DNA from 2 places in the Enterobacter cloacae complex sp. R_G8 genome. Region 2 is predicted to be linked to the other one. Evidence: predicted binding sites of a transcription regulator. Region 2 holds the regulator's gene; the other holds the start of a gene.
What was found. The regulator PhoB, encoded in region 2, activates phosphate uptake and scavenging genes when phosphate is short. The targets are predictions, from matches to a motif close to CTGTCATAAAACTGNCNNAT.
Positions count from the first base shown of each region.

Region 1: a site for PhoB is predicted at 2,855-2,874, ahead of pstS (phosphate ABC transporter substrate-binding protein PstS). Genes of this name have one in related genera too.

Region 1 covers NZ_CP102246.1:178,539-184,902, forward strand. Annotated here, with positions in the region: gene pstA (phosphate ABC transporter permease PstA) at 1-638, opposite strand, end outside; gene pstC (phosphate ABC transporter permease PstC) at 638-1,597, opposite strand; gene pstS (phosphate ABC transporter substrate-binding protein PstS) at 1,726-2,766, opposite strand; gene glmS (glutamine--fructose-6-phosphate transaminase (isomerizing)) at 3,087-4,916, opposite strand; gene glmU (bifunctional UDP-N-acetylglucosamine diphosphorylase/glucosamine-1-phosphate N-acetyltransferase GlmU) at 5,140-6,364, opposite strand, start outside.
Region 2 covers NZ_CP102246.1:4,042,231-4,048,594, reverse strand. Annotated here, with positions in the region: gene sbcC (exonuclease subunit SbcC) at 1-2,661, opposite strand, end outside; gene sbcD (exonuclease subunit SbcD) at 2,658-3,863, opposite strand; gene phoB (phosphate response regulator transcription factor PhoB) at 4,051-4,740, shown strand; gene phoR (phosphate regulon sensor histidine kinase PhoR) at 4,762-6,057, shown strand.

The DNA.
Region 1 (6,364 bases), 1.1 Mb from region 2:
CCGGTCATGATCCCGGAGACAGAGGCTTTCAGCGTAATCGCGGAGATCATTTTCCATTTCGGTGTTCCCAGCGCATACGCCGCTTCACGCAGGCTGTCCGGCACCAGTTTCAGCATGTTCTCGGTGGTACGAATGACGATTGGCACCTGCAGCAGCGCCAGCGCAATCACACCCGCCCAGCCAGAGAAGTGTTCCATCTGTGCCACCACAATGGTGTAAACAAACAGACCCACCACAATAGACGGGGCAGAGAGCAGGATGTCGTTAATGAAACGAATCACTTCCGCCAGCCAGGATTTACGGCCATATTCTGCCAGATAGATACCCGCCATAATGCCCAGCGGCGTACCGAATACTGTCGCCCACAGGATCAGCAATCCGCTGCCTGCCAGGGCGTTCGCCAGTCCTCCACCCGCGGTGTTCGGTGGCGGCGTCATTTCAGTGAACAGCGCCAGAGACATGCCGTCGATACCGCGAACCACGGTCGAGAAGAGGATCCAGATCAGCCAGAACAGACCGAAGGCCATCGTCGCCATCGAGAGCGTCAGCGCAATACGGTTCTTGAAGCGACGCTTCGCCTGCATTTTGCGGCGTGATTCCGCAAGCTGAGTGGTGCTTTGCATTTCGAGAGTTGCCATTAGCGTGCCCCCTCATTTTTCGCGAGACGCAGGATCATCAGCTTGGAGATCGCCAGCACGATGAAGGTAATCACGAACAGGATCAGACCCAGCTCCATCAGCGCTGCCACGTGCAGCCCGGATTCCGCTTCGGCAAATTCGTTCGCCAGCGCGGAGGTAATACTGTTACCCGGCATATAAAGCGAGGCACTGTCGAGCTGGTAGGTGTTACCGATGATAAAGGTCACCGCCATGGTCTCACCCAAAGCGCGCCCTAAGCCCAGCATCACGCCACCGATCACCCCATTTTTGGTGAACGGAAGGACGATACGCCAGATGACTTCCCAGGTGGTGCAGCCAATACCGTAGGCCGACTCTTTCATCATCACCGGGGTTTGTTCGAAGACATCGCGCATGACAGCCGCAATGTACGGAATAATCATGATGGCGAGGATCACCCCTGCCGCCAGAATACCGATACCGAATGCCGGGCCGGAGAAGAGCGCCCCCACAAACGGAATAGCGGAGAGAACATTACCCACCGGCTCCTGGAAATACGTGGCAAACAGTGGCGCAAAGATAAACAGGCCCCACATGCCGTACACGATACTTGGAATGGCCGCCAGCAGTTCAATGGCGATACCCAGCGGGCGTCGCAGCCAGCCCGGTGCCAGTTCCGTCAGGAACAAAGCAATACCAAAGCTTACCGGAACCGCAATCAGCAGGGCGATGAACGAGGTCACCAGCGTGCCGTAAATCGGCACCAGCGCACCATAGATATCGTTTGGCGCGTCCCACTCTTTGGTCCACAGGAAGGAGAAACCAAATTTCTGAATGCTCGGCCAGGAGGAGAAAATCAGAGACACGATAATGCCGCCCAGCAGCAATAGCACAATCAGCGCAGCCAGTTTCACCAGCGCGCTGAAAATCATGTCACCTTTTTTACCCGGAGGGTTAAATGCAGGCTTGGTTGCAGCCATAAAATACTCTTCTGTTTGAGACGTTTTTACGAATATGCCCGGTGGCGCTGACGCTTTCCGGGCCTACAGCGTTAGCCGTAGGGCGGGTAAGCGCAGCGCCACCCGCCATCTTCGTTAAATATATCCTGTTAGTACAGCGCTTTACCGCTGCTGTCTTTCACGTTGGTTTTCCATGCAGCACGAATCTGCTCAACCACGCTGTCTGGCAGGCTGGCGTAATCCAGGTCATTAGCCTGTTTGCCGCCGTTTTTGTAAGCCCAGTCGAAGAACTTCAGCACTTCAGCGCCCTGCTCAGGTTTCTTCTGTTCTTTGTGAACCAGAATGAAGGTAGTGGACGTGATTGGCCACGCGCCTTCACCTTTCTGGTTAGTCAGATCCTGAGCGAAGGATTTGCTCCAGTCAGCGCCTTTTGCAGCGTTGGCGAAGTTCTCTTCGGTCGGGCTGACTGGCTTGCCATCAGCAGAAACCAGTTTGGTGTAGGACAGGTTGTTCTGCTTGGCGTACGCATATTCTACGTAACCGATAGAGCCTGGCAGACGCTGTACGAACGCAGCGATACCGTCGTTGCCTTTACCGCCCAGACCGGTTGGCCAGTTAACGGTAGAGCCGGAACCGACTTTAGATTTCCACTCTTCGTTCACTTTCGCCAGGTAGCTGGTGAAGACGAAAGAGGTACCAGAACCATCCGCGCGACGAACCACGGCGATGTTCTGAGAAGGCAGTTTCAGGCCAGGGTTGAGTTTAGCGATGGCTTCGTCATCCCATTTTTTAATTTTGCCCAGGTAGATATCACCCAAGGTTTTGCCGTCCAGCACCAGCTCACCTGACTTCACGCCCGGCAGGTTGATCGCCAGAACCACACCGCCGATAACGGTCGGGAACTGGAACAGGCCTTCCTGAGCCAGTTTGTCATCAGACAGCGGAGCGTCGGATGCGCCGAAATCAACGGTATTTGCGGTAATTTGTTTTACGCCACCGGAGGAGCCGATACCCTGATAGTTAACCTTATTACCGGTTTCTTTCTGGTAGGTATCCGCCCATTTGGCATACACCGGCGCAGGGAAGGTTGCACCAGCGCCAGTCAGGCTTGCTTCTGCAAATACAGAGAAAGCGCTCAGAGATAAGGTCGCGGCGACAACAGTTGCGACAGTGGTACGCATAACTTTCATAATGTCTCCTGCAAGGATTTCGTAAATCATTGTTTAAGTGGCTACGATGAGCAAAATAGGACAAACAGGTGACAGATAAATGTACGAATTATGACAGTTTTATGACAGTGAAAGTCTAGCTTAAATTTAAGCGAAACATTCTTTAATTATCATCATGTTAGCCACAAGCATGACAACAAGTTTTCAGTAATATTTTCTTTATGTGACACTGAAAAAAGTAGCTGAAGATGACAGATTGTCATAAATAAAAACGCGAATGCGTTGATTAAAAACAAACCAGGAAGGGTAAAAGCTCCACCCGAAGGTGGAGCCTGGAGGGATTATTCTACGGTGACAGATTTCGCCAGATTACGCGGCTGGTCGACGTCGGTGCCTTTGATCAGCGCAACGTGGTAAGCCAGTAACTGCAGCGGAACGGTGTAGAAGATGGGGGCAATAACCTCTTCCACATGCGGCATCTCGATGATGTGCATGTTGTCGCTGCTGGCAAAACCGGCGTCCTTATCGGCGAAGACGTACAGTACACCACCACGGGCGCGAACTTCTTCGATGTTGGATTTCAGTTTCTCCAGCAGTTCGTTGTTAGGTGCCACAACGATAACCGGCATATCTGCATCAATCAGCGCCAGCGGGCCATGTTTCAGCTCGCCTGCCGCGTAGGCTTCAGCGTGGATGTAAGAGATCTCTTTCAGCTTCAGCGCGCCTTCCAGCGCAATCGGATACTGATCGCCACGACCCAGGAACAGGGCGTGATGTTTGTCGGAGAAATCTTCAGCCAGAGCTTCAATCCGCTTGTCCTGAGACAGCATCTGCTCAATGCGGCTCGGCAGAGCCTGCAGACCATGAACAATGTCATGCTCAACAGAAGCATCCAGCCCTTTCAGGCGCGCCAGTTTCGCCACCAGCATCAGCAGAACCGTCAACTGAGTGGTAAACGCTTTGGTAGAAGCCACACCGATTTCGGTGCCCGCTTTGGTCATCAGCGCCAGATCGGACTCACGTACCAGTGAAGATCCCGGCACGTTACAGATAGCCAGCGATCCCAGGTAGCCGAGCTCTTTCGAGAGACGCAGCGCCGCCAGGGTATCAGCCGTTTCGCCAGACTGAGAAAGGGTGATCATCAGGCTGTTACGACGCACCGCAGATTTGCGGTAGCGGAATTCAGAGGCGATTTCCACATCGCACGGCACGCCAGCCAGCGATTCAAACCAGTAGCGAGAGACCATCCCGGAGTTGTAGGAGGTACCGCAGGCCACAATCTGAATGTGCTCAACCTTGCTGAGGAGCTCGTTTGCGTTCGCACCCAGTTCGCTCAGATCCACTTCTCCGTGGCTGATACGACCGGTCAGGGTGTTTTTGATGGCATTTGGCTGCTCGTAAATCTCTTTCTGCATGTAGTGACGGTAAGCGCCTTTGTCGCCCGCGTCGTACTGCAGATTGGATTCAATCTCAGGGCGCTTCACCTGCTCGCCTGTGGTATCGAATACCGTCACGCTGCGGCGAGTCACTTCTGCGATATCCCCCTCTTCCAGGAAGATAAAGCGGCGGGTGACCGGCAGGAGCGCCAGCTGGTCAGAAGCGATAAAGTTTTCGCCCATGCCCATACCAATAACCATCGGGCTACCGGAACGCGCAGCCAGCAGCGTGGACGGGTCACGGGAGTCCATGATTACCGTGCCATACGCACCGCGCAGCTGTGGGATCGCGCGCAGCACCGCGTCGCGTAGCGTGCCGCCCTTTGCCAGCTCCCAGTGCACCAGGTGCGCAATCACTTCGGTATCGGTTTCTGAAACGAAGGTATAGCCGCGCGCTTTCAGTTCTTCGCGCAGCGGTTCGTGGTTTTCGATAATGCCGTTATGCACGACCACGATGTGTTCAGACACATGCGGGTGCGCGTTGCCTTCAGACGGTTCGCCGTGCGTCGCCCAGCGGGTATGCGCAATACCGGTGCCACCGTGCAGCGGGTGTTCTTCCGCGGCCTGGGCCAGCATCTGCACTTTACCGAGGCGGCGAAGACGGGTCATATGACCTTCTGCATCCACTACTGCCAGACCGGCAGAGTCGTAGCCACGGTATTCCAGACGACGTAAACCTTCGAGAAGGATTTCAGCAATATCACGCTGCGCAACTGCGCCAACAATTCCACACATAGTTAGATTTCCTGATTATGGCGTTATGCCATGCGTTGTCGCTGACCTGTATTTGCCCTTTCCGGGCACCCCGAGCCTTGTAGAGAGTGGGGTTATTGTTATGGGTACTGCTTGTGGGGGAGATATATCTTTATCTCCTCTCCGGGTTTGCCTGACGACGGCTACGCCTTATCAGACAAACTTAATCGTAGGGCGGGTAAGCGTAGCACCACCCGCCTTGTTGTTACTTCTTCTTCACCGGGCGTTTCCAGCCCTGCTTGTGCACCTGCGGCACACGGCTTAATACCAGCTCGTTATCGGCGATATCGCGCGTAACGGTTGTCCCGGCGGCAATCGTTACCCCATTACCCACGGTAACCGGTGCCACCAGCTGTGTATCAGAACCGACAAACACATCATCACCGATAATGGTTTTGAACTTGTTGGCACCGTCATAGTTGCAGGTGATTGTGCCTGCACCAATATTGACGTTATCACCAATTTCCGCATCGCCCAGATAGGTCAAATGACCGGCTTTAGAGCCTTTACCCAGACGCGCTTTTTTCATCTCAACGAAGTTGCCCACGTGAGCGCCTTCCAGCAGCTCAGCCCCCGGGCGCAGACGCGCGAACGGCCCAATGGTGCATGCCGCGTCAAGATGGGCATCTTCCACCACGCTGTATGGGCTAATTTCGCAATCATCACCGATGACGCTGTTTGTGATCACACAGCCCGCACCAATTTTGACGCGGTTGCCCAGCGTGACGTTACCTTCCAGGATAACGTTAGTATCAATTTCAACGTCGCGCCCGTGCGCTAACGTTCCACGCAGATCGAAACGCGCCGGATCGCGTAGCATCACGCCGGCCAGCAGCAGCTTTTCGGCCTGTTCGGACTGATAAACGCGCTCCAGACGGGAAAGCTGCAGACGGTTATTCACCCCTTCCGTTTCACTGATACGTGCCGGATGAACCGCCGCAATCTCGCGCCCTTCCAGGTATGCCATCGCAATGATATCGGTGATGTAGTATTCACCCTGCGCATTGTTGTTGTTGAGCTTCGACAGCCAGCGCTTTAAATCGGCGCCATTCGCAATCAGGATACCGGTGTTGATCTCCTGAATCTGGCGCTGTGCTTCACTGGCGTCTTTGTGTTCAACGATACCCGTTACGTTGCCGTTTTCACGAGTAATGCGACCGTAGCCGGTTGGATCGTCCAGCACGACGGTTAATAAACCGATACCGCCCTGCGGTTTGGCTTCACGCAGGCGAGTCAGTGTGTCGATGGAGATCAGCGGAACATCGCCGTAGAGCATCAGAATGTCTTCGTCATCGGCAAAGAACGGTGCTGCCTGCTGCATTGCGTGACCGGTTCCCAGCTGTTCAGCCTGAAGCACCCAGTTGAGCTTGTCATCGCTCAGCGTCTTTTTAAGCAGATCGCCGCCGTGGCCATAGACCAGGTGAACCTGG
Region 2 (6,364 bases):
CCCGGTGCTGGAGCCTATCAGCGCATTCAGATAACCCCAGTCTTCGGCCTGACGTGAGGCCTCGTTAATTTGCTGCATCAGCGCCAGCTGATGCTGACGGTTATCGCTGTCCTGCTTAAGCTGCTGGCGGATCTCCCCCTGATGGGTGGTGTTGTCACGAAGCAGCTGCGCCAGCTGCTGTAGCTGTGCCTGCAGGGTTTGCGCGTTCGCGTCCAGCCCTTCCGGTCGCTGGCTCTGGTGGGCCTGCAACTGCTGTTCAGCCTGCCCGCAGAGCGCGATTACCTGCTGAAGCTGGCTCTCCAGTACCTGCTTGCGTTGCTCAAGACGGCGGATGGTCTCTTCATCCAGCAGCGCGGCGAGAAAGGCCTCCCGATTGGCGAAGCAGCTGGCTGCCAGGGCGGTGGCAAACTGCGTTGTGGCGTGCTGTAGCCGCTCGCTTTCCAGACCCTCCTGCTGCTGCAGGGTGGCAAGCTGGCTTTGCAGGGACAGGCATTCGTCGTGGATCTCGCGCCAGTTCTCAGGAATGGCCGGTTCCGCCTCGGTGTCATCGCCTGCCGGAAGCGTGTCGAGTAGAGGTTTCAGGATATTAATGCGTTCCTGAATCGCCGCATGCTGCGTCTGTTTTTCCTGCCACAGGTTGAATTCCGCTTCCCGGGCCTGCAGCCAGGCGGCTTCTGATCCCTCTTCAGGAACGTTCAGTGACAGTGCGAGCAGGGCGTTTTCCAGCGCCTGCCGCGTAGCCGACAGCTGCTGCTGATACTGGCGCTCCTGCGCTTGCTGTTCGTTAAGCTGATGTTGCAGGGTCAGGCGCTGGCTGAGCTGATAGAGCTGACGTTCGTACTGTTCCTGCTCGTTCATCCACGGGGCAATATCTTCCTGAATATTCAATGAGATATTCAGGGTGGCGCAGACCTCCTGCCACTCTTTAGTGAGCGCTTGCTCTTCCTGAGAGAGCGTCTGTGCTTCGTCTGTTTCTCGCTGGATCTGCTGCGTCAGGGCATTGACCTGTCCCAGCACCAACAGGCCTTCGTCTTTCAGCGCGGCGACCTCTTTTTCCAGCGCATCCCGGCGTCGCTGGTTATCGGTGAGTTCAAGCGCCTGATACGTCTCAACGGCAGGATGTTCACTGGAACCGCACAGTGGGCAGGGTTTACCCGCCTCAAGCTGCGAACGGTAGTTTTCCAGCTTTTTGATCGTCGCTTCGCTTTCGCACAATGCTTTCAGATCGACATAGTGCTGGTTTTTTTCTTTGTACTGCTGGCGGCGAAGCGTGAGCGTTTCATTGAGTTTTACCTGCTCGGCCTGCGCCTTTTGCCGGGTATCCGCGTTCTGCTGCAGCCGTTTTTGCAGTGGCTGATAGCGGGCATGAAGTGACGTCAGACGCTGACGGAAAGGGCGTGACCGGGACTGTTGCTCCATTGCCGCCGCGACGTCATCCGCCGTCAGCGTCAGGGCGTTTTCCGGCATGTCGGCGAGCTTCTGACGTAATTCCGCAACACGTGCTGCAAGTGTGGCAATCTGATGTTTATCGCGGTTCAACTGCGCGAAATGGGCGCGCCAGCCGGCAATCTCCTGGCCCCACACGCGGTAACGCTCATGCGCCGCAAGCCATGTTGCCTGGGTTGTCAGATCGATCTGCAGTTGTTGATGGGTACGCAGTGCCGTAAGTCGGATGCGCGAGCGCTGCGCGGTTTTGGCCTGTAAGCGAGTATTTACTTCGACAATGCGCTGTTTTGTCTGCCCGAGGCGCGTGGTCTGCTCTTGCTGGCTATCCCACAGGGGGCGAAGCTGGGCGGCGGGCTGCGCAAGCTGGAGCTTTGCCAGCTCAGGCGCGGCCTCCGTCAGGGCCTGCTGCGCCTGCTGTTGCATGAGCATGACGCGCTGTTGCTCGCGAATAAGCTCGTCGTTGCGCGTCAGCCACTGAAAATCTCGCTGTTGGTTCTGCTGCTGAGTCAGCAGGGTTTTCTCTTCCTCAGTAAGTGCCTGCAAACTCTGCTGTAACTGCTGTTGTTGCGCTTCGCTCAGTAGCACCACGCCTGCGGCCTGCGCCTCGCACTTCTCAAGCGCGGTACGGGCGGCTTTATGTTTCTCGAACACCATTGCTGAAATCTGGCCGTAGATCTCCGTACCGGTCAGCTCCTCCAGCAGTTCGGCGCGATCGCCCGGTTTCGCATTGAGGAAGGCGGCAAATTGCCCCTGAGAGAGCAACATTGAACGGGTAAAACGGCCATAATCCAGCCCGGTGAGCGCGGCGGTTTGCTCCAGTTTATCCGTCACTTTGTCGGCCAGAATTTTACCGTCTTCACAGCGCGCCAGTTCGACGCGCGGTGCCTGCAGGTTCCCGTCTGGCTGATTTCGCGCGCGGTTCTGGCTCCAGAACGCGCGGTATGCGGTGCCTTTTACCTCAAACTCCACCTCGGCCAGGCACTCGGCAGTATCGCGGGTCATCAGGTCGTTTTGTGCCTGGGAGACTTTTTGCAGACGGGGCGTTTCGTGGTAAAGGGCCAGACAGATGGCGTCGAGCAGGGTGGTTTTTCCGGCACCGGTCGCGCCGGTAATGGCGAACAGTCCGTTGCTGGCAAACGGCTCAGCGGTAAAATCAATTTTCCACTCGCCCTTCAGGGAGTTGAGGTTTTTCAGACGCAGGCTCAGAATTTTCATGCGTTGTCTTCCTCATCAGTAAGCGCGTGCAGAGTATGGCGGAACAGCTCGTTAAGCCTTGCGCGCGTTGTGTCGTCAATCTCTTCCTGCGACAGTCGGCGTTCAAATACCTCTTCCACCTTCAGTTCGCTGAGCGTTTCACGTTGCGCACCCAGTAGAACTTTCTCGCGCTGTTCGCGGCTGCGGCGTACCAGTAAGACCTCGACGGGCAGATCTTCCGTCAGTGCCTGGATTTTACGCTGCATATCATGCAGATAGTCGTCGGTTGTGATTTCGATATCCAGCCAGATGGGGGGATTTAGCTCGACACCGCGCCATTGCTCCAGCTGGGCGGTAATGGCCGCCAGATCGCCCTTCAGCACCGCCAGCGGTTGGGTGACGGGCACCTCCAGCGACGCCACGGCGCTGAGTTTGCCCTCGTTAAAGCTCACCAGATGAACACATTTGGCTTTGCCGGTCTCATCAAAACTGAGCGCAATGGGTGAGCCGCAGTAGCGAATGTGCTCGCAACCGCCAATGACCTGTGCCCGGTGAATATGTCCGAGCGCGATATAATCCGCTGGCGGGAAATGTTGTGCCGGGAAGGCGTCCAGCGTGCCAATATAGATGTCACGTACCGCGTCACTTTTACTGGCACCGACGGTGGTGAGGTGCCCGGTGGCAATCACCGGAATGGCCTGCTCACCGCGCAGGGCGCAGGCATCGGTATATTGTTGGTGATAATAGTCAGTGATGCTCTGCAGCAGATGCTGCTGTTTTTCCCCGCCTGACATCCCCGCCTGACTCTGCACGATATCGCGTGGGCGCAGGAAGGGAACCGGGCACAGCACCGCCCCCGGTGTACCGTCACGTTTTTTCAGGATCTGCGGCGCATGTCCGGCACTGGCCACCACGGTAGTGTTAAGGAAGGCCAGGATGTCGCGGGATTCATTCAGCGTTGCGACGGAGTCATGGTTACCGGCGACAATCACCAGATGACAGCCGGTTTGTTGCAGATTTACCACGAAGCGGTTGTAGAGCTCACGCGCATAGCTTGGCGGCGAACCGGTGTCGAAAATGTCACCCGCAACAATAATCGCATCCACCTCGTGCGATCGGGCCGTGTCCAGCAGCCAGTTCAGGAACGCTTCATGCTCCGCTGCCCGGCTCTTGCTGTAAAAGTTTTGACCCAGATGCCAGTCCGAGGTGTGTAATATGCGCATAGCGAATCCGTGGCAAAAAAAGGGAATGGGGATTATAAACTTTCAGAAGCTGGAAAATAACCGCTGTAATAAAACAACGGTTTGCCATTTTACGTGGTACTGTTTTTCATAAATCTGTCATAAATCTGACGCATAATGACGCCGCATTACAAACTTGTAACTTAAATAAGATAAGACAGGGCAAAGTATGGCGAGACGTATTCTGGTCGTAGAAGATGAAGCTCCAATTCGTGAAATGGTGTGCTTCGTGCTCGAACAAAATGGCTTCCAGCCAGTTGAAGCGGAAGATTATGACAGCGCGGTGAACCAGCTGAATGAACCCTGGCCCGATCTGATCCTGCTTGACTGGATGTTGCCTGGCGGCTCCGGACTGCAGTTTATCAAACACATCAAGCGTGAAGCGATGACCCGCGATATCCCCGTTGTCATGCTTACCGCGCGCGGTGAAGAGGAAGATCGCGTGCGCGGCCTGGAGACTGGCGCAGACGATTACATTACCAAACCCTTCTCACCGAAAGAGCTGGTTGCCCGCATTAAAGCTGTGATGCGCCGTATTTCACCGATGGCGGTGGAAGAGGTCATTGAGATGCAGGGCCTGAGCCTTGATCCGACCTCGCACCGCGTTATGACGGGCGAAAATCCCCTCGACATGGGGCCTACCGAATTCAAACTCCTGCATTTCTTTATGACTCACCCGGAGCGTGTTTACAGCCGCGAGCAGTTGCTGAATAACGTCTGGGGAACTAACGTGTATGTCGAAGACCGGACGGTTGACGTACATATCCGCCGCCTGCGTAAAGCGCTGGAACTGAGCGGCCACGATCGCATGGTACAGACGGTCCGCGGCACGGGTTATCGTTTTTCTACCCGTTTCTGAACAATGACAGGAGTGTGACGCGTGCTGGAACGTCTGTCATGGAAAAGGCTCGTCTTTGAACTGATCTTATGTTGTATTCCGGCCTTCATTTTGGGGGCCTTTCTTGGATACCTGCCGTGGTTTCTGCTGGCGTCCGTGACTGGGCTGCTGATCTGGCATTTCTGGAACCTGCTGCGCCTTTCCTGGTGGCTATGGGTTGACAGAAGTATGACGCCTCCGCCGGGAAGCGGGAGCTGGGAGCCGCTGCTTTACGGTCTGCACCAGATGCAGATGCGTAATAAAAAGCGCCGTCGCGAGCTGGGAAGCCTGATCAAACGCTTTCGCAGCGGTGCGGAATCGCTGCCGGATGCGGTCATTCTGACCACGGAAGAGGGGACGATCTTCTGGTGTAACGGTCTCGCCCAACAGCTGCTGGGCCTGCGCTGGCCGGACGATAATGGCCAGAACATCCTCAACCTTCTGCGTTACCCGGAGTTCACGCAGTATCTGAAAAAACGTGATTTCTCGCGTCCGCACAATCTGAAGCTCAACAATGGTCGCCATCTTGAAATTCGGGTGATGCCCTACAGCGATCAGCAGTGGCTGATGGTGGCGCGTGACGTCACCCAGATGCACCAGCTGGAAGGGGCAAGACGCAACTTCTTTGCGAACGTGAGCCACGAGCTGCGCACGCCGCTGACGGTACTGCAGGGCTATCTGGAAATGATGCAGGAGCAGACGCTTGAAGGTGCGCCGCGTGAGAAAGCGCTGCATACCATGCGCGAGCAGACGCACCGTATGGAAGGGCTGGTGAAGCAGCTGCTTACGCTGTCGAAGATTGAGGCGGCCCCGACGCTTGCCTTAAATGACACCATCGACGTACCGATGATGCTGCGGGTGGTGGAACGCGAAGCGCAAACCTTAAGCCATAAAAAGCATCATCTGACCTTTGACGTCGATAACAGTCTGAAGGTGCTCGGAAGCGAGGATGAACTGCGGAGCGCTATCTCTAACCTGGTCTATAACGCGGTTAATCATACTCCTGAAGGAACGGATATTGTGGTGCGCTGGCAGCAGACGCCAGTGGGTGCTGAGTTTAGCGTCGAGGACAACGGGCCGGGCATTGCGCCTGAGCATCTTCCACGTCTGACCGAGCGGTTTTACCGGGTGGATAAAGCACGCTCCCGGCAAACCGGGGGAAGCGGGCTGGGGCTGGCGATTGTGAAGCACGCGGTGAATCACCATGAAAGCCGTCTCGATATTCAAAGCACGCTGGGCAAAGGAACCCGTTTTAGTTTCGTCATTCCGGAACGATTAATTGCCAAAAAAATCGCCTGACAGCAGGTGTGTCATTTTACCTTTCCACGGGTCAGCCTTTGCTGGCCCGTTTGCTTTGCAGTAAAGCGAAACGTGAATGAATTTTATACGGCTGATGCTTTTTTGTTCGCATGATTAGCCATGGGTTTTTCATGATATTAGCGAATTATTCTGGTTGGTATTTTCATGCTGGTATATTGTTCTGGTTTTACGATCCCACCTTGCCTTTAAACGTTATAAGCGTTTAAATTGCCCCCCAGATACTGTCAGACCGACTGTATTTGCGTGGTAAATCGAAAAACTATTCTTCTCCACGCCAGGACGGGAG